2 regions of the Spirosoma knui genome follow, and region 1 is predicted to be linked to the other one. Evidence: riboswitches for the same ligand, from Rfam matches in the RefSeq annotation. Region 1 holds a riboswitch; the other holds the start of a gene.

Region 1 (8,990 bases):
ATCGGGCGGTTGTTCTGGCGGCTTAAACGCTTTACCAGCAGCTATATTGAACCCCGCTTGCACGCCCGTGGCTATACCGATTTTAAGATGAGTTATCTGATGTTCTTATCGAATATTGATGAGCATGGGATCACTAACAATGAATTAGCTAAGCGGGCCTGCGTGACCAAGCAGATGATGAGTAAGATTGTGGGGCTGCTGGAAGAAGAAGGGTATATCTATACACAGAAGAACCCCACGGATTCCCGGTCAAGCATTATTTTCCTGAACGACCGGGGTAAGCAACTGTTTGTTGCCCTCGAAGCCTGCATGCAGGAAGCGCGCAATAAGTTTGACGCCATTGTTGGTCACCAGCGGATGGAAGAAGTGATCGATACGATGTCTCAGCTGGTGAGCGAACTCGAAAAAGAAGAACAATAAGGGGGCATCTGGTGTATGAACAGCATAGACTCATTCCAGTCTATAGCCTCATGCTATGTTTACGTCCGTCAATCCATACACGCAGCAGCCCATCAACACATATTCCGCCGATAGTGCAGCGACTATTGAGCGTAAGTTGAAACAAGCCGACCAAGCCTTTGCAGACTGGTCGGCTTTGTCATTAGCGGTCCGCACCGATTATTTGCGCAAAGTTGGTACGTATCTGACCGCCAACCGACAACGGTACGGCGAGCTGATTACGGCCGAGATGGGGAAAACGCGCAAGGAAGCCATCGCTGAGGTCGAGAAATGTGCCGCAACCTGTAAGTTCTATGCCGACCATGCCGAGCAGTTCCTGGCCGACCAATCCATTGAGGCCGATGACAAGACCGGCCCGGCAGCGGGCAGCGTTATTACGTATCAGCCGCTGGGCGCGGTACTGGCCATTATGCCGTGGAATTTTCCGTTCTGGCAGGTGATGCGCTTTGCCATTCCGGGTCTGATTGCCGGGAATGTGGGCTTGCTCAAACACGCGCCGAATGTGTTCGGTTGCGCGGAAGCGATCGAAGAAGCGTTCCGCGAAACGGGTGTACCCGAAGGTGTTTTTCAGTCGCTGATCATTGATACGCCCGCCGTAGAAGGGCTTTTGAAGGATCGTCGGGTAAAGGCCGTTACGTTGACCGGCAGCGGTCGGGCGGGCGCGTCGGTAGCGGGCATTGCCGGAAGTCAGATCAAGAAATCGGTGCTAGAGTTAGGCGGTTCTGACGCGCTTGTCGTTTTAGCGGATGCGGACCTGGAAAAAGCCGCCGAAGTGGCGGTAAAGTCCCGTATGCAAAATGCCGGACAAAGCTGTATAGCGGCCAAACGGTTCATTGTGGAGAAATCGGTAAAAAAAACGTTCACGGAACTGGTTCTTCAGCAGATTGAGCAAATACAACAGGGCGATCCGATGGCCGATGAAACGACTATGGGTCCGCTCGCCCGACTCGATCTGGCCGATAACATCGAACGGCAATGTCGTGAGTCGGTCGCTAAGGGCGCTACGCTCCTAACCGGTGGGCAACGGTCGGGCTGCAACGTCCAGCCGATGCTGCTAGACAACGTAACACCCGGCATGGTGGCATTCGACGAAGAAACCTTTGGCCCACTCGCCGTTTTGATCGAAGCCAAGGACGAGACCGACGCCATCCGACTAGCCAATCAATCGAACTACGGTCTGGGGTCCGCTATCTGGACGCAGGATTTAGACAAAGCGGCCCGGCTCGCGCGCCAGCTTGAAGCCGGTTCAGTATTCGTCAATGGTCTGATGCGGTCCGACGCCCGCGTACCGTTCGGTGGCATCAAAACATCTGGTTTTGGCCGCGAGCTATCCGAAGCCGGTATCAAGGAGTTCGTGAACATCAAAACCGTCTGGATTGAGAAGCAGTAAACGGAATCCATCGCCAGATTCGCCCTGTTCGTCCTGTACTTCAGTAAATTGACTCTTGTTTAACGGCATCAGGTTCGGTAAGCCTTTAGGTTTGATACGTCTTTACACCTATCAAACCTAATTTTTGCGATCATGCGTTTTATTGTCGAATTGCTGTTACCGCTGTTTATCCTGAACCTGGGCGTAGCCTTCGGGGCCGGCCTGTACGAAACGAAAATTATTCTTCCCCTGTGGTTTCCCAAATCTGCCGGCTCTGGTTATCGGGTCAACACGCAGGCTATGACCGAAACCGATTCGGGGCGAAAGTTCTGGGCGTTTGTAACAACGATACCGCTTACCTTGCTCACCCTGGCTAACCTGGCTTTTGCCTGGCAGTCGCAACCTCCTGTCCAGGATTGGTGGCTGGCTGCGGCCTTGATCACGCTGCTCGAACGGATTGGCACCTTCTCGTTCTTTATTCCAACAGCGATTAAACTGCAAACTGCTGATCGGTTACCGTCTTCACAGGTCAGTCGTCTGGTTGGGTTATGGCTTAATTTCAATTACCTCCGCAACGCGCTCACGTTACTGGCCTGGCTGTGTGCCCTGAAAGCATTTTGGCTGACTACTGTCCTGCACGCCTGAACGAGTCGGTCAATGACTCTTTCGTACATTACTCAGGATCAGATCGGCTACCTGGGTAGTAAGCGCCGGGGCAATCATGTGGCCCATGCCTTCAACCAGCACAAATCGAGCGTTCGGTACGTTCGTTGCTACGTCGCGTCCGGCATCCGGGGTAACGAGCGGATCGATACTACCATGGATCACGAGGGTAGGTACGTTAATACGTTGTAATTGACGCTCCCGCCCTGCATAGAAACCCGCCAGCGAAGCGGCTCCCTGCCGACTCAGCCCATCCGGGTAGTACGATCGCCGGACATCTGCCTCAGCCAAGGTTTGTGCGGACAAAGAATCCATCGGATAAATGGTGCCACTCAGCACCATCATTGACTTTACTTCGCGCCGGATGTAAGCTGCCGTGTCGGCCGGTGACCCCGGTGCCGGTATACTGGCTAAGACCTCCGGTTTGGCAACCAACGGAAACCCGGCCTTACCGCCACCCGCCATAATACTAGTCAGCGTTACAACCCGCTGGGGATGGTTATAAGTCATGCGTTGGGCAATCATGCCACCCATCGATACACCGACGACATGAACCTTGCTAATGGCCAGCGCATCCAGCAGGCCAACCGCATCGTTGGCCATATCATCTAGCGAATAAGGAATCGGTGGCGGCTGGTTAGCCTGCAACGCCTGACCGATAGCCGCCCAATCGGGCAAGCCTGCCTGGGTAAACTTAGTAGAAAGTCCCACGTCGCGATTGTCGAACCGAATAACCTGGTAACCCTGGCGACTCAGATAGTCGCAGAAAGCAGTAGACCAGCCCGTCAACTGACTATTTGTCCCCGCAATCAGTAGAATGGCTTCCTGTTCAGGGGAACCAAAGCGTTCGTAGACCAGGGTGATGCCGTTGCTGCTGACCAGTCCTGCCTGACGCTGAGACGCCTTATGCCCCTGCTTCAGGGTGCCACACGAGCATAAGCTTACCACTAGGCCCAGAATAAGCCATGTTTTCATGTTCATTAATGGGATGAAAGGTTATTGATTAAACTCATTCAGAATCTTTTCAAGATTTTGCAGCGGCTGTTTAAACTGGTTGTGGTTCTCCTGTCGAATCGCCCAGACACAACTCAGCAGAGATAATAGATAAGTCACAGCCGCTCCGGCTGGATGCTGCAACACTCCCCCTGGCACGAACAGCATAAAGGTCAACCACACGCCAAGGGCCGTACTCAGCGGAACGAGCACGTATTCATAGCTTCGTTTGAACCGGTAAAATGCTGTCAGGCTGTTGTATTGCTGTTGGATACGGGCCTGAACAGAAACGTCTGTATCCGTCTGGACAGGACTGGCCAGGGCAACCCGCTTAAACTGCCGCATCAGCACGATCGTAAAGGGAAGGTAGAGCAGTACCCCGGCCAGGCACAGCCATTGCACGGTCGAAACACCCCAAAATCGGATAAACAGGTGGCTTAGTAAGCCGTAGACAATGATCTGGAGCGTTAGCGATGCCCAGAAATACCGGATGGTACGGTTGACCTGCCGGGCACTTCTCGCCCTGGTGATCGCCAGTAAACCCGCCTGATCATACGGAGCGGATGCCGATAGGCTCGGTGCGTCCGTATTCCACTTCTTCTTCAATTCATCCAGTGTTGCCATCGGTTAGGTTGGTTTATGATTTTGCCGTTAAGCGTGATTCTAATTCTTTCTTGGTACGGACTAGCCGGACGCTCACGTTGACTTTCGACAGTCCGGTGATACTGGCGATCTCTTCGTAACTCAGGTCATCCAGATACAGCAGCATAATGGCTTTGTTGAGGGGCGAGAGCGTAGCAATGGCGTCGAAAAGCCACTGAATAGCCTCCTGCTGGTCGTCCGGTGGTGGGTCGGGAACCTGCTCATGGCGGACCGCCAATGGTTCATGTTGCCGTTTGCGGGCAGTTCGCCGGTCGGCTAAAGCGGTGTTCAGACAAACGCGGTACATCCAGGTCGAAAACTTCGACTGTCCCGTAAAAGACGGATACGACCGCCACAACTGATAAATCATTTCCTGAAGCAGATCGGCCCGTTCGTCTGCGTCGGGCTGATAAGCCTGGCTAATCTTATACGCAATGCCTATGTGCCGGTTGAGGTGTTCAAGAAAGATTTTCTCGGAGGATGTAGCCATTGTACTGAATTCCGTTTGCCTTTTCTCAGTTAGTAACCGGCTCGTCTAAAAAACTACAATCGAACGAAAAAAAGTAGTGGCTGCCCCCTAACTAGTCAGAAAAGGCCTCTTTGGTCGTGTATGTTAATGTAATAGGGAAACGGCTGGCGCTTAGCCCGAAGTCGTGTTACGTTGCTGAAAGCGGCCGCAAACCTTATCGTTGATTCTAGCTCCGCTGCGATAAGGAGCGTCGTTAACGTAACGAACAGCCATACGATGCCAGTAAAAACAGACTCTCAATCATGCTTAGAACTGACCACGGTTGCAGGAGCTATACGCTGACTCATCCGCTTCACGCTGACCTGCTTATCGCGCCAGGTTGAATGGGACGAACCAATCCGATGGACTGATTGACAGGCGACACCTTGTTTTTGCCGCCAGAATGCGGTTAGTTTGTTCCAACGTTCTTTGTTTTCCGTCAAACATGCTAATGGTTTCCCTGAGAGGTTCAGGGAATGAAAAAGGAATCGTGTGAGAATCACGAGCAGACGTTGCTACTGTCAGTGACTAATTAAAAAAGGGTTTGCCCTCGATGTCCATTGTCCCACCAGCGGTTCGCCGTTGCCCTGGGGTGAGAAGGACGGCAGATACCGTCACAAGCCAGGAGACTTGCCTTTAGCGTTGCTGATTACGCCCACACGCGATTGGGTTTCATCACGATTGACTTACTTCATTCCTGCTTCTTTGCGAGGCCGGGTCAGGTGTGTCATGTAGTGTATAGAACAGATCGAGTGGTAGGCGTATGGAGTTCGGCATCGAACGCGATCAACCATTTTATCTTATTTACAACATGATCGCACACAATCTCGGCTATCCACGAATCGGTAGCCACCGCGAACTCAAAAAGGCCTGTGAACAGTTCTGGGCCAACAAAATCACCACTGAGCAGCTTCAGCATGTCGGTCGGCAGCTACGCCGGGACAACTGGCTGACTCAGCAGCAGGCAGGCATCTCGCTGGTTCCCTGCAATGACTTCTCGTTCTACGATCAGGTACTGGATATGTCCCTGACCGTCGGTGCGGTACCGAAGCGATTTCAACCGCTGCTCGACAAACCGGAGCCCGATCATCTGAGTCTTTATTTTGCTATGGCCCGGGGCTACCAGCAGGATGGACTGGATCTGAAAGCGATGGAGATGACAAAATGGTTTGATACGAACTACCATTACATCGTTCCTGAATTTTCGGCCGATCAGTCGTTTTCGCTGCTTTCGGAAAAAATCTTCACGGAATTTGAAGAAGCCAGACAAACCCTGACGACCACGCCCAAACCCGTTTTGTTAGGTCCCGTATCGTATTTGCTGCTGGGCAAAGAGAAGGAAGCGGGCTTCGACCGGCTGGACCTACTCGACCGTTTGGTACCGGTTTATGAACAGCTGCTTAGCCGCTTACAGCAACTTGGTGCCACCTGGATTCAGTTCGATGAGCCTTGCCTGTCCCTGGATTTAACAGTGCACCAGCGCGAAATGCTGGATATGGTTTATCGGCGTCTGCGCAATCAATTCCCGGCGCTGAATCTGCTGTTGGCCAGCTATTTTGAATGTTACGGTGCGAACCTGAATCTGGTTCTCCAACTGCCCGTTGACGCGCTGCACCTCGATCTGGTCCGTTGCCCGACCCAGCTGAACGATATTCTAAAAACTGATTTTGTTCACCGGAAAACCGCTTTATCACTGGGCGTTGTCGATGGTCGGAACATCTGGATTAATGACCTGACGACCTCGTTGGCAACGATTCAGCGCGTGGTGACGGCCATTGGTGCTGAGCGGGTTCTGATTGCACCATCCTGCTCGCTACTGCACGTTCCCTGTGACCTGGCGACTGAAACGCAGGAAACAGGCCTGACGAACGATACTAAAAAGTGGCTGGCCTTTGCCCGCCAGAAGCTCGACGAAGTCGTTGTTTTGACGACGCTTAGCCTGGAGCCAGCGAATCAGAAGGCCATCGACGTACTGGCCGTCAATCAAGCCGCCTTACTCGCTCGCCAGCAGTCAAGTCAGATTAACCGACCAGCAGTGCAGCAACGCTTACGTCAACTCCGTGAGCAGGACGCCAACCGGTCGAATGCCTTTCCCCAGCGTCAGGCCCTGCAACACCAACGGCTTCAGTTGCCGGTGTTTCCTACGACGACCATTGGTTCATTTCCGCAGACCGATGCCGTGCGGGCCAATCGGGCTAAGTTCAAAAAAGGCGAAAAAACGCTGGAGGAGTACGAAGCTTTTATCCGGTCGGAAACAGAACAGGCCATCCGCTGGCAGGAAGACGTTGGCCTGGACGTACTGGTGCACGGCGAGTTTGAACGGAATGATATGGTCGAATATTTCGGGGAGTTGCTCGATGGCTTTGCCTTCAGCGAAAACGGCTGGGTACAAAGCTACGGGTCCCGTTGTGTGAAACCTCCGATCATTTATGGCGACGTACAGCGGCCCCAACCCATGACCGTTCGTTGGGCGCAATACGCGCAGTCACTAACCCAGAAACCCGTAAAAGGGATGCTTACGGGACCGGTTACTATTTTGCAATGGTCATTCGTGCGCGACGACCAGCCCCGGCGGGATACGTGTCTGCAAATCGCCCTGGCCATTCATGATGAAGTGGCTGATCTGGAAGCGGCCGGTATCGGCATCATTCAAATTGATGAACCTGCGTTGCGGGAAGGCCTACCCCTTCGCCGGGAAAACTGGGCGGCTTATCTGAACTGGGCGGTTATGGCCTTCCGGATAGCAGCATCGGGAGTGCAGGATCATACCCAGATTCACACCCACATGTGCTACGCGGAGTTCAACGACATTATTGGGGCCATTGCCGATCTGGATGCCGATGTCATTACCATCGAAACATCCCGCTCGCAAATGGAACTGCTGGATGCCTTCGCCCGCTTTGCGTATCCTAATGAAATTGGTCCCGGTGTTTATGATATTCACAGTCCGCGCGTACCCACGGTGGAAGAAATGGTCGAACTGCTTCAGAAAGCTTCTACTGTCTTACCCGCGCGTAATTTGTGGGTCAATCCCGATTGTGGGTTGAAAACACGGCGATGGCCGGAAACCACCGAAGCGCTGAAAAACATGGTGCAAGCGGCCCAGGCGGCCCGTGAGGTCGTGGCAGAGTCGGTATAATCGTCTACGGTCTTCTGCCAGTGGCAGAAGACCGTCTTTACCTCTATCAAACAGCCACCTTTTTTCAACGAATCTATGATTCCGAAGCATGATCATGTGGCATGCCCGCGTTGCCAGCGCATCTTTGAATGCAAGGTGGGCAGCATCAATTTGTGTCAGTGTCAATCCATTCGGTTGACCGACGCCCAGCAACAGTACGTTAGTTCAATGTATCAGGGCTGCTTATGTAGTGATTGTTTGTTGACGGTGCGAACCGAATATAATCAGATGATCCATCAGCAGAACCTAAACCGTTTATTACATGGCCATTAACGACATAATGTCAGTAGCAGAACGAATTGCCGCTGCCGAAACCCGCATTTTCAAAGCTGTTTTCCCCAACACGACTAATCATTACGATACGTTGTTCGGCGGTACGGCGCTGCAACTCATGGACGAGGTTGCCTTTATCACCGCTACCCGCTTCGCCCGCAAGCGGATGGTGACGGTTTCATCCGATAAAATCAATTTTGCCCAGCCTATTCCGGCCGGCACGATCATCGAGCTGGTCGGGCGCGTCGAACACGTTGGCAACACCAGCATACGAATTGAGGTAGAAATCTACGTAGAGGAAATGTACGCCCTGGAACGCCACCGGGCTATTCACGGCTCCTTCACGTTTGTGGCCGTAGACGAATCCCGAACTCCCATCCGCGTTTTAGCATGAGATACAAAGCGTCTGTTCACTTAAAAAAAGCCGATACGTCGGGACGCGTTCCCGCTTCGATTCTGGATGGGTTCGTTCGGGAAGAACTGCTCCAGAAAATCAGCGCAGCCATAAAGCCGCATCTGGTTATTCGGCAGCCTGCCTTCACGGACCTCACTCAGTCCGAAACGCAGGCTGACCAGGTAAACTTTACAACTGAACTCATTGTGCTGCCGGGCGATCGCTGGAATCAGTTCCGGGAACAGCTGAGTCAATGGGGTCATCACCTGGCTGCGGATGAATTCCATCACCTACAGGCCCTGCTCGATACTGTCGAGTACAGCACGAAAGGCGTCGGCGGGCCTGTGTAATCAGCCGTGTACGCTACGTATCGTTTTCGCCGGCTACGTTCCGAACGTTACCATCAACGTATAGAGCCCCGAGGAATGAGAAGCAGTAGGTGGTAGACTTGATATAAAGACTTATTTTCGCTGTTGAAACCGGACCTTACGTCGGTCAACAACGCGCCTTA
Region 2 (8,990 bases), on a different contig from region 1:
TGGGACCAAGCTTTACGGCACTTTCGAGCAACACGTTCGTTAACGTAGCGCCTTTGAAATACTGACTCTCATCGAACGTAATGTAGCGACGAGAATTGGCTTGTGTCTGCACCGTCAGACGCGTGCGGCCACGTTGCAGATAGGCATTTAATGTGCCTGTATGTATTGGTACGTAAGGCAGTTGCTTGCCGACGACGTCCTGCGCGTACGTGCTATACGCCCGCTCCTGCGAAGAGCGCGTGAGCGCATAACCCACTCGAACCCCCGCCAGCCAGGGCCCATGTGCGTAGGCAACCGTTGTGGTGAGCTCTCCACCCCGCGCCACAACCAGCTGAAGATTCTCGACGCGATAGCCATAGTCGGGATTCCAATACGACCAGTTATCAACGCGGTTCCGATAGGCGGTTGCTTCGGCGGTCAGGCTTATCGTTTCGGTTAAGCTGGCTTTGGCGGCTACTCCTCCCTCTACATTAAATCCATCCTCTGGAAGCAGGTTTGGATTGCCCAGGTTTTGCCAGTAGCGCTCATTTAAAGTCGGCACGCGGTAACTACGACTGATTGAGGCTTTCGCCGTCAGTGCAAACTCGTTACGTTGTATAAGCCGGTACTCAGCGCCAAGCGAAGGCGTTAGGGGCGGGTTGAAATGAGTCACAAACGCCTGCCGAAGGTTAGCCGAAACGAGCCAGCGCGTGGTTTCATAGCGCAGCAATGCATACAAATCACCCCTATTTTCTGTGATAAGCTGCCCGCCATAGCCATCCGTCAGCGTGCGATAGTGGGACAACTCGCCCCCAACCCGCAGATTTAACTGCGCATTTACGTTGGTTGGCATTAATTTAAACTCACGTTCGACGCGGCCCACAAACCGGTCGGTTTGCGTGTGGCTCGGCGCATCAAAATTGCTTTTCGCGTAGTCGTACACATCACGAATCCAGCCTAACCGAAGGGTCAGCCAATTTGCTTCGTAGGTCGTTAGCAGACGCGCCGATTGCGTTCTAGTCCGTTCGCGGGCGATAATATCCTGCGGACTTACGATCAGATCATTATCCGACAGCCAGGTATTCACCGAAATCTGCTTGCCGTTCTTGTGCTGAAAATACAGGTCCTGCACGAACCCTCGCTGGGCCGTCGTCGATTGCTCGACGAAGTAATTCCGGCGTTCGCTATACGGATAGGCGTTGTTGTATTGGTTTCGATAGGCAAACGTTTTACCAGACAGTTGCCAGTTTTGCCCTAAAGGCGCTCCGTAACGCACACCAACCTGGGTGTTGTTATTGTGAAAACTGGCAAACTGCTGACCGAGTGTAACGGTCACGCCATTAGCATACGTTGGACTACTCCCCAGCAAGACACTTCCTCCCACAGCATCGGACCCAACGGCACTAGCTGATGAACCGTACTGAATTGCTAATCGATCGAAACCCGCAACGGGTAAAGTCGAGAAATCGGTTTGGCCCAGGTTTGGCTGGTTGATGTTAATTCCGTTCCAAAGCACAGCCGTATGGTTAGCCGATGTTCCCCGAAATGATACGGTGGCTAACTGACCGGGCCCATAATTCTTGAACGCCAACGGTGTATTCAAGGCCAATAAGTCTGTAATTGTCCCGAACCGAAACTGGAGTAAGGTTGCTGAATCAAGTCGTTGCAGCTTCTGCCCCGCCAGAAATCGCTCGGGCGCAATGGCACGTACCGTTACCGTCGACAGCGATACAGTAGACGCCGTGGCCAGCGAATCCGTCCGGGTTTCCATACGCGTAACTGTATTGGGTTGCGCAAAGCCAACCTCAGTCGCCAGCAGGCAAACAACCAGTAGAGCCACCCACCGATGCAGGGTTCGTGTCAACAAAATGAACTGTCTTCAAATTGTGTGCAACCGTTTCAGTCGAAACGGCGCGCGGTCAGGGCATTTCCTCCGAACACCAAAACAGCGGATGATCTTTGGCAGGTCTCCTGGCTTGTCTCACCGGTTCGAGCCTTCCCGTGCTGATTGTGAACACAGTGGCTACGTAGATTGAACCGGTTTGTAAAAAGACTTACAGTTGCGGGGACAGCGTCGGTTTTACACCAACTTCCCTTTTAAGCCGTGAAAGCCACCACGAAGTGACATCAGGCACCAAAAACTCAGCCACAAAGGTAGAGTGAATAGCGCAATAAAAAAACCGGCACTTCCATGCAGAAAGGCCGGTACTAAACTTTACCAGGTTAAGTATACGTACAGAAGTATGAGAAAACGGCTGACGCGAAGCCCCGCGGCTAATTAGTTAATAGAAGCTGGCGCTATGATTAAACAGGCTTACTTTGTTCTACCTGATACGTTGTACCAACTGGCTTTTCTTCGATACCCTTTCGGGTCAGCAGGTGAATAATCACCCAGGCGACCAGATACGTAAAGCCGCAGATGGTGAACAGTACGTTATACCCACCAGACAGGTTTCCGGCGGCTTTGTAGTCATCAAGCAGACTGCCGACCAGCATTGGGAAGAGAATTCCACCCACCGCACCCGCCATACCCGCTATACCAACAACCGAGCTAACCGCCTTCTTGGGAAATAGATCGGACGCTAACGTAAATACATTAGTTGCCCACGCCTGGTGGACGGCAACGGCCAGACTGATCAAACCAACCGCAACCCAAACATTAGTGGCAAACTGTGCCAAGATGATGGACACCTCCAACCCAGCGAAGACGATTAGAACCGTTTTCCGGGCTTTAAGTGTTGGCCAGCCGCGCTGGATTAGCCAGGACGATAAATAGCCACCACCGATGCTACCAATCGTGGTAGCGGTATAGATAATCATCAACTCCCAACTGGGTTTCTTCAGATCAAGGCTGAAGGTTGATGAAAAATAGGAAGGTAACCAAAACAGGAAAAACCAGTATATTGGGTCAATTAAGCCTTTACCGGCAATCATAGCCCAAGTTTGCGGCATCGTAAAAAGCTTAAACCAGCTTATCGAGCCCTCCTCATCGGTTTCCTCAACACCCAACGTCTGACCGCTGACGATGTACTGATGCTCTTCCTTGGTTAGTCGGTGCTGCCGGGCGGGCACGTCATAAAAGATCAGCCAGAAGATTAACCAGACGAAACCCAGGGCTCCGGTAATCCAGAACACTTCCTGCCAGCCGTAGCGATTCAGGATTAAGGGCACGATGAGTACAGCTACCACTACGCCAATGCTTGTACCGGCGTTGAACAGCCCCGTTGCCAGTCCGCGTTCCTTTTGCGGGAACCACTCGGCTACTGTTTTCACCGCAGCGGGATAATTACCTGCTTCACCGATTCCTAGTCCTACCCGCGCGATACTAAATCCGGTAACACTCCGCGCAACGGCATGCAGCATACCCGCAATGCTCCAGATGATGATCGTCAACGAATAGCCAGCTTTTGTACCAATTCGATCGATTATCCAGCCGAATAGCAGCAAGCCTACCGCATACGCGGCCGTGAAGGCCATGACAATGTGCGCGAAATCGGTTTCCGACCACGAAAACTCTTTTTCCAGAATGGGTTTAAGCAAGCCGATTATTTGCCGATCAAGGTAGTTGATTGTCGTAGCGATGAACAGCAGGACAACAATGAGCCACCGGTAATTTTTAAGTCTAAGGGTTGACATACAGACAAGGTTATTTCATGAGTTTAGGGACTCTCTGGCTAATGAATTGATTCACGGGCTAAAGCACAGCGGACGGAACCTTACTGGCAAACTGTTTAAAATGCGCTTTTAAACCAGCCCAGTCGTTTTGCTTTATTAAGGTTTTATCAAACAATTGGCTACCCACACCTAACCCAACGGCTCCAGCCTCGAAGTAAGCGTTCATGTTATCCAGGCTTATCCCCCCCGTCGGCATCAGTTTGACCTCATCGAGTGGCGCTTTCACGTCTTTGATGTAATCGGGGCCGAGCGACGTAGCGGGATACACCTTAATCATAGAAGCACCTAACGACCAGGCCGTATAGATCTCAGAGGGCGTGAACGCACCGGGAAAAATAGGCACACTACGCTTCACGCACGCTTTGATGACCTTCTTGTTAATGATGGGCGTTACGATGAATTGTGCTCCGGCAGTCAGCGCTTTTTTCAAATCATCTTTCGTGCAGACGGTTCCGGCTCCAATGTTTAATCCATCACCGTGATTAGCCAGGGCGTGCCGGATAATCTCTTCGGCTCCGGACGTATTGAGGGTAATCTCGATGGTAGTCAGGCCCGCTTCCCGGTAAAGCGGTAAAATCTGATCAATCTCGTCAAAGCTCAGTCCTCTGACAATACCTACCAGGGGCACTTTATGAAATAGCTCCCAGGAAAACGGATGTTGACTACTGCGGCTCATTTGCTGACGGGGACGAGTTGGTTCTGAAAAATTTTCACTTGCCCGGCAAAAGCGGCTTTATCAATAAGATCAGCCGAAATTGTGGTCGTACGTTCGGCCAGACCAAGCTCATCGATGGCGGATTTGTACAGGTCGTATAAGTTATTTCCGCTACACAGAATCAACGGCCAACTGTCTTGTTCCAGCAAAGCTTTTAGTTCGTATCCAATAAGTAAACCGCTCAGATAGAATGTGTTCTGTTGTTTTGTTAGCTTATCGAACAACTGATTCGTGCGAACCTTGAACAAACTGTTCAGGATGGACGAATTCGTTTCCCGAACGCCCTGCTTAAACGCGCTTAGCTCATCGCCTGAGAACGTAGCCAGCCCCGTCGGCGCGATTGAATCCTTCAGAATGCTATGCTCCGACATCAACTTGAAAACTTCGCCCGTCATGAACGTCTGAAAGTCGACGACCTGCTGATGCTGAATGTAAATATGCTTCGAATGCGTACCGGGAAAGATCAGGATCGCATCTTTTACGGCATGGTGCAACGTATCCAACAGCGCGAGTAAGCCAATCAGCTGCGTTTCCTCCCCGCGCATAACGTCGTGCTCCGTTCGAACCCCGGCAATCAACGTAACGTCGTTAGTAAAGCCGTCCTGCCGCTCAAGTCGCTTCGTACTGGCCTGACTGCCATCAATCAGGAATGGCAACGTAGCATAGGGTACCTCTTCCATGCCAATCGACGACGATGCCATGCCCGATATTACAATTGGAATACCATCTAGATTTGTAGCCAGCTTGGCCGCTAACCGGTTAAGCTGGTTCTGTAGCCGATCCCGGAAAAAAGCGTCTCGCGATATGCCGTTAGGCTCTCCCTGCGTTTTCCAGGCCGTATATGTATGAGCAATGCCTTCCTGAGATGTAATTTCTCCGGTGAGCTGGAGGTCAGGAACACGAATTAAGCGCAGCCGGAATGAGGAGGTCCCCCAGTCACAACCTAACAGATAGTTTCTCATAATTAATCCATTTACGGCAGTGCAAACGCGATATACGAACCACCCGGTTTCAGGCCATACCGAGTACCACCCGCAGCAATGGCGACGTACTGCTTACCATCCACCATATACGTAATTGGTGTGGCGAATCCGCCCGCGGGCAGTTTGTACTCCCACACGACTTTACCGGTTTTGCGGTCGTAAGCGCGAAGTTTTTCGTCGTACGTAGCAGCAATGAAGAGCAGGCCCCCGGCCGTTACAATGGGGCCGCCATGATTTTCAGTGCCCGTTTGCGGAACACCTTTTTTCGTTAGCTCTGGGTATTCGCCCAACCGTACTTGCCATAGATACTCGCCTGTATTCAGGTCAATGGCGTTCAGTGTGCCCCAGGGCGGCTTAATGGCGGGATAGTTTTCCTGATCCCGGAACTGGGTGTTTCCGTTGTTCAGATACGGCGGCATATAGGGAAACTCGTCTCCTTCGGTAACCGGTGTCGTAACGGCCGAGCTGTGAATGTCGGTCGATGCGGAGGCAACCGCGGCCGGTTTCGATTCCATGTTCAGCAGGTAGTTAACGATGGCGTCCCGATCGTCTTTATTGATGTGCTGAAACGAAGGCATTCGTCCCCGCCCGGTCGACAGGATGTTGTTGATCTCATCGCGGCTTAGGCGTTTGCCCACATTGGTCAGGTCAGGATAAGCCTGTGCTCCTTTTGCTTCGTTACTCCCCTTTCCGCCAATGCCGTGACATACGGAGCAGTTGGTGTTAAACAGCGATGCTCCGCGCGTCATGGCGACGCCTTTACCCTGCATTCGGCTATCGCGCATCTTCAGCCACCAGAGCATGTTATTGCCGTTTACGTAGAAAACCCCGTTCGGGTCGGCAGCGGTACCGCCCCACTCGGCTCCTCCGCCAAACCCAAAAAACAACGAGCCTTCTTCGCTGGGCGGCATGTATTTACTACCGTGTCGGCTGTTTCGAAAGCGCTCCAGCACATACGCCCGCGCTTCTGGCGTACGGCTGGTGATGTTGGCCTCCGTCAGTTCCTGCATAGCGAACGGCGCGGGTTTTGTCGGAACGGGCTGCGTTGGCCAGGGCTGCTCGCCCGGTAGTGCGGGCGAGGTCGGTACCGGTACCTCTTTGACCGGGAACAACGGCTTACCCGTATCCCGATCGAACACAAATACGTACCCATCTTTCGTGGCTTGCGCGACAGCCTCAACCAGCTTGCCGTTGTGCCTTACCGTAATAAGGTTCGGCGGACAGGGTAAATCCCGATCCCATAGGTCGTGGTGTACGGTCTGGAAATGCCAGATTCGCTTGCCGGTTTTAGCGTCGAGGGCAATAACGCAGTTCGCGAACAGGTTCTGCCCAACCCGAGCCCCGCCGTAAAAGTCGACCGAGGGCGAACCCGTACCAGCATACACAACGCCCCGCTTCTCGTCGACGACCAGGCCCGCCCAGCAGTTAGCGCCACCTAGCTTTTTATATGAATCCTTCGACCAGGTTTCGTAGCCATATTCACCTGGTAAGGGAATCGTTCGGAAGACCCACGCCAGCTTGCCGGTTCGCACATTGAACGCCCGGATGTAACCCGGTGGCGCATCCCCGCCTTCGTTAACACTGGAACCGGTAATTAGAAAGTCTTTATAAATGACACCCGGTGTCGTGACGCGTATCGACAGGTTCGTTACGTCATGCCCAATTGTTTCTTTATCACCCAGCCCCGCGTGCAAGTCCGTCTCACCGTTTTTGCCGAAGTTTTCAACCAGCTTACCGGTCAATGCATTGACGGCATAGAGCGACGAGCCCACCGTGTACAGTACCCGTTTGTCGTCGCCGTCTTCCCAGTACATTACCCCACGTAACGGATGAAATCTGGGTCGCTTATCAGGACCAGCAAACGGATCAAACTGCCAGAGTTGCTTGCCCGTGGCCGCATCAACCGCGAACAGTTTCATTCTCGGTGAGGTACCATACATAATTCCTTTGACGACAATGGGCTGGCACTGAATGTCCATGCCCCGCTGCGTTGGGTCGCTATTGTCGCCGGTATTGTACGTCCAAGCCGGTTTTAAATTCTTTACATTCTGGAGGTTAATCTGAGTCAGGGGTGAGTAGCGGTTACCAGCGCTGTTTCCCCCGTAGGTTGGCCAATCATCACCGGTCTGTCGTGGATTGTCTAAGCTGATCTGGTTAAAAGACAGATAGCTTCCCAAAACCAGCAGACCCCACCCGCATTTTGCGATAAAATTCATGTAGTAACTACGTCAATAGGTTAAGGAATACGAAGCGGGCGCTTATCGCAGCGCACTACTTTGCTTTTTCGTAAAATTCATACGTAATGCGCCACGTCACCTCCTGATTTGGAGCTGCTTCCAATCGAATATACGGCTCCGGGCAAGACGTTGTAGCACAAGCCCAGTAGACTAATTTCTCCAGGGGCCGGTCACCCGTGATGTGGACACCAGCGCCTGATTTTACATTTTCAATCCGGATGTTGTAGTCATTCGCGGTGGGCGCGAAGCCCTGCAAACCCGCGCTGTATACATTCTCTTTTTTCTCGAAGTCACGTGTGTACACCAACCGGTTGCCTTGCGGTTGAATGAGGCTGCCAAAGCCTTTTCCTTCGCCGTTAACAGCAAACGGAAACTGGATCTCTATGCCCGGCCCGGTGGGCTGTTTGTCGATCACAAAAAAGTTGTGGTTGTACACACTCGTTTTGATCGGTTGCTTACCGGTATTTTTCAGGCTGTGTTCCAGCACTAACTGAGGTTTTCCGTTTACCAACCGCACCGTTTTACGATACAGATAGCTATAGCCCGTTGGGCTGTTCAGTTCGTGGGTAAAGTCGACATGGTCTTTATAGGGCTTCACGTTCCAGCGACCATGATCGGTTATTTCGTAATACCTCCCGAATGCATACGCTTTTTCATCGGCTCGTTTGAGAACACCCACGCCGATCTTGACGAACGTATCGCCCGGCTTGGCGTCTTCATACCCTAAGGGCACAAACTCCTCCACGGGTCCGTTGATGGCATCGTGCAATTGGGGATCATACTGTTCAAACCACTGGTCAACAAAGCTGTGCCCGTTGTACGTGAGACTTTTGAACGCACCCGCCCAATCGAAGCGGGTACCCCGGTAGTACCCCTGCTGAGCATCCGGCAGGTATAGCGTAGTCCGGATAATTCCGTTCGACAGTTCAGCCTGCGGCCACTCCGCTACGGGTACGGTACTGGCACTCAGACCCCATAGTGCACAAACGGAAATAAGAAGCTTTTTCAAAGTGGTCGCCTAAGTTGAAGTCCTCACAAGTTATCCACATCGAGCCCTATTTAGACAACCCGATGTGGATAACTATTACTTATTGATTCAAATTTGGGTTGATAGACGTATCTGAGTACGGCAACGTGAACCAATAATTCGCTTTGGTAATGGGCTTGATGGGTTGAAGGTCCTCAGGGCTCTTTTTCGCATTGGCCTCTTCCACTTTTTCGAGCCGGATCAGGTCAAACCAGCGCGTGTATTCACAGGCAAATTCCCAGGCCCGCTCCTGCACCACTTCGTCGGCAAACTGAGCCGACGAAAGGCCATCGGCTGGCGACAACGACTTGGCTCCGGCCGCCCGACCGCGCAATCGTACCTTGTTAAGGGCATCGTAAGCCGCCTGATCGGGG

What was found. A riboswitch is a leader RNA that binds a small molecule or an ion and turns the genes downstream of it on or off. The one in region 1 is predicted to bind cobalamin.
Region 2: another riboswitch for cobalamin. It lies ahead of ACYVIY_RS18445 (TonB-dependent receptor plug domain-containing protein); the one in region 1 lies ahead of metE (5-methyltetrahydropteroyltriglutamate--homocysteine S-methyltransferase).

What each region holds. Positions count from the first base shown of each region.
Region 1 is NZ_BAAGVY010000011.1:222,349-231,338, reverse strand. It holds gene ACYVIY_RS21645 (MarR family winged helix-turn-helix transcriptional regulator) at 1-420, shown strand, start outside; gene ACYVIY_RS21640 (NAD-dependent succinate-semialdehyde dehydrogenase) at 476-1,849, shown strand; gene ACYVIY_RS21635 (DUF1772 domain-containing protein) at 1,982-2,473, shown strand; gene ACYVIY_RS21630 (alpha/beta fold hydrolase) at 2,483-3,466, opposite strand; gene ACYVIY_RS21625 (hypothetical protein) at 3,488-4,108, opposite strand; gene ACYVIY_RS21620 (RNA polymerase sigma factor) at 4,122-4,616, opposite strand; cobalamin riboswitch at 5,070-5,286, shown strand; gene metE (5-methyltetrahydropteroyltriglutamate--homocysteine S-methyltransferase) at 5,446-7,773, shown strand; gene ACYVIY_RS21610 (cysteine-rich CWC family protein) at 7,849-8,085, shown strand; gene ACYVIY_RS21605 (acyl-CoA thioesterase) at 8,093-8,479, shown strand; gene ACYVIY_RS21600 (hypothetical protein) at 8,476-8,829, shown strand; gene ACYVIY_RS21595 (alpha/beta hydrolase family protein) at 8,990-8,990, shown strand, end outside.
Region 2 is NZ_BAAGVY010000009.1:73,089-82,078, forward strand. It holds gene ACYVIY_RS18445 (TonB-dependent receptor plug domain-containing protein) at 1-1,846, opposite strand, end outside; cobalamin riboswitch at 1,924-2,133, opposite strand; gene ACYVIY_RS18450 (MFS transporter) at 2,284-3,615, opposite strand; gene ACYVIY_RS18455 (bifunctional 4-hydroxy-2-oxoglutarate aldolase/2-dehydro-3-deoxy-phosphogluconate aldolase) at 3,674-4,330, opposite strand; gene ACYVIY_RS18460 (2-dehydro-3-deoxygalactonokinase) at 4,327-5,331, opposite strand; gene ACYVIY_RS18465 (outer membrane protein assembly factor BamB family protein) at 5,343-7,568, opposite strand; gene ACYVIY_RS18470 (hypothetical protein) at 7,624-8,598, opposite strand; gene ACYVIY_RS18475 (RagB/SusD family nutrient uptake outer membrane protein) at 8,678-8,990, opposite strand, start outside.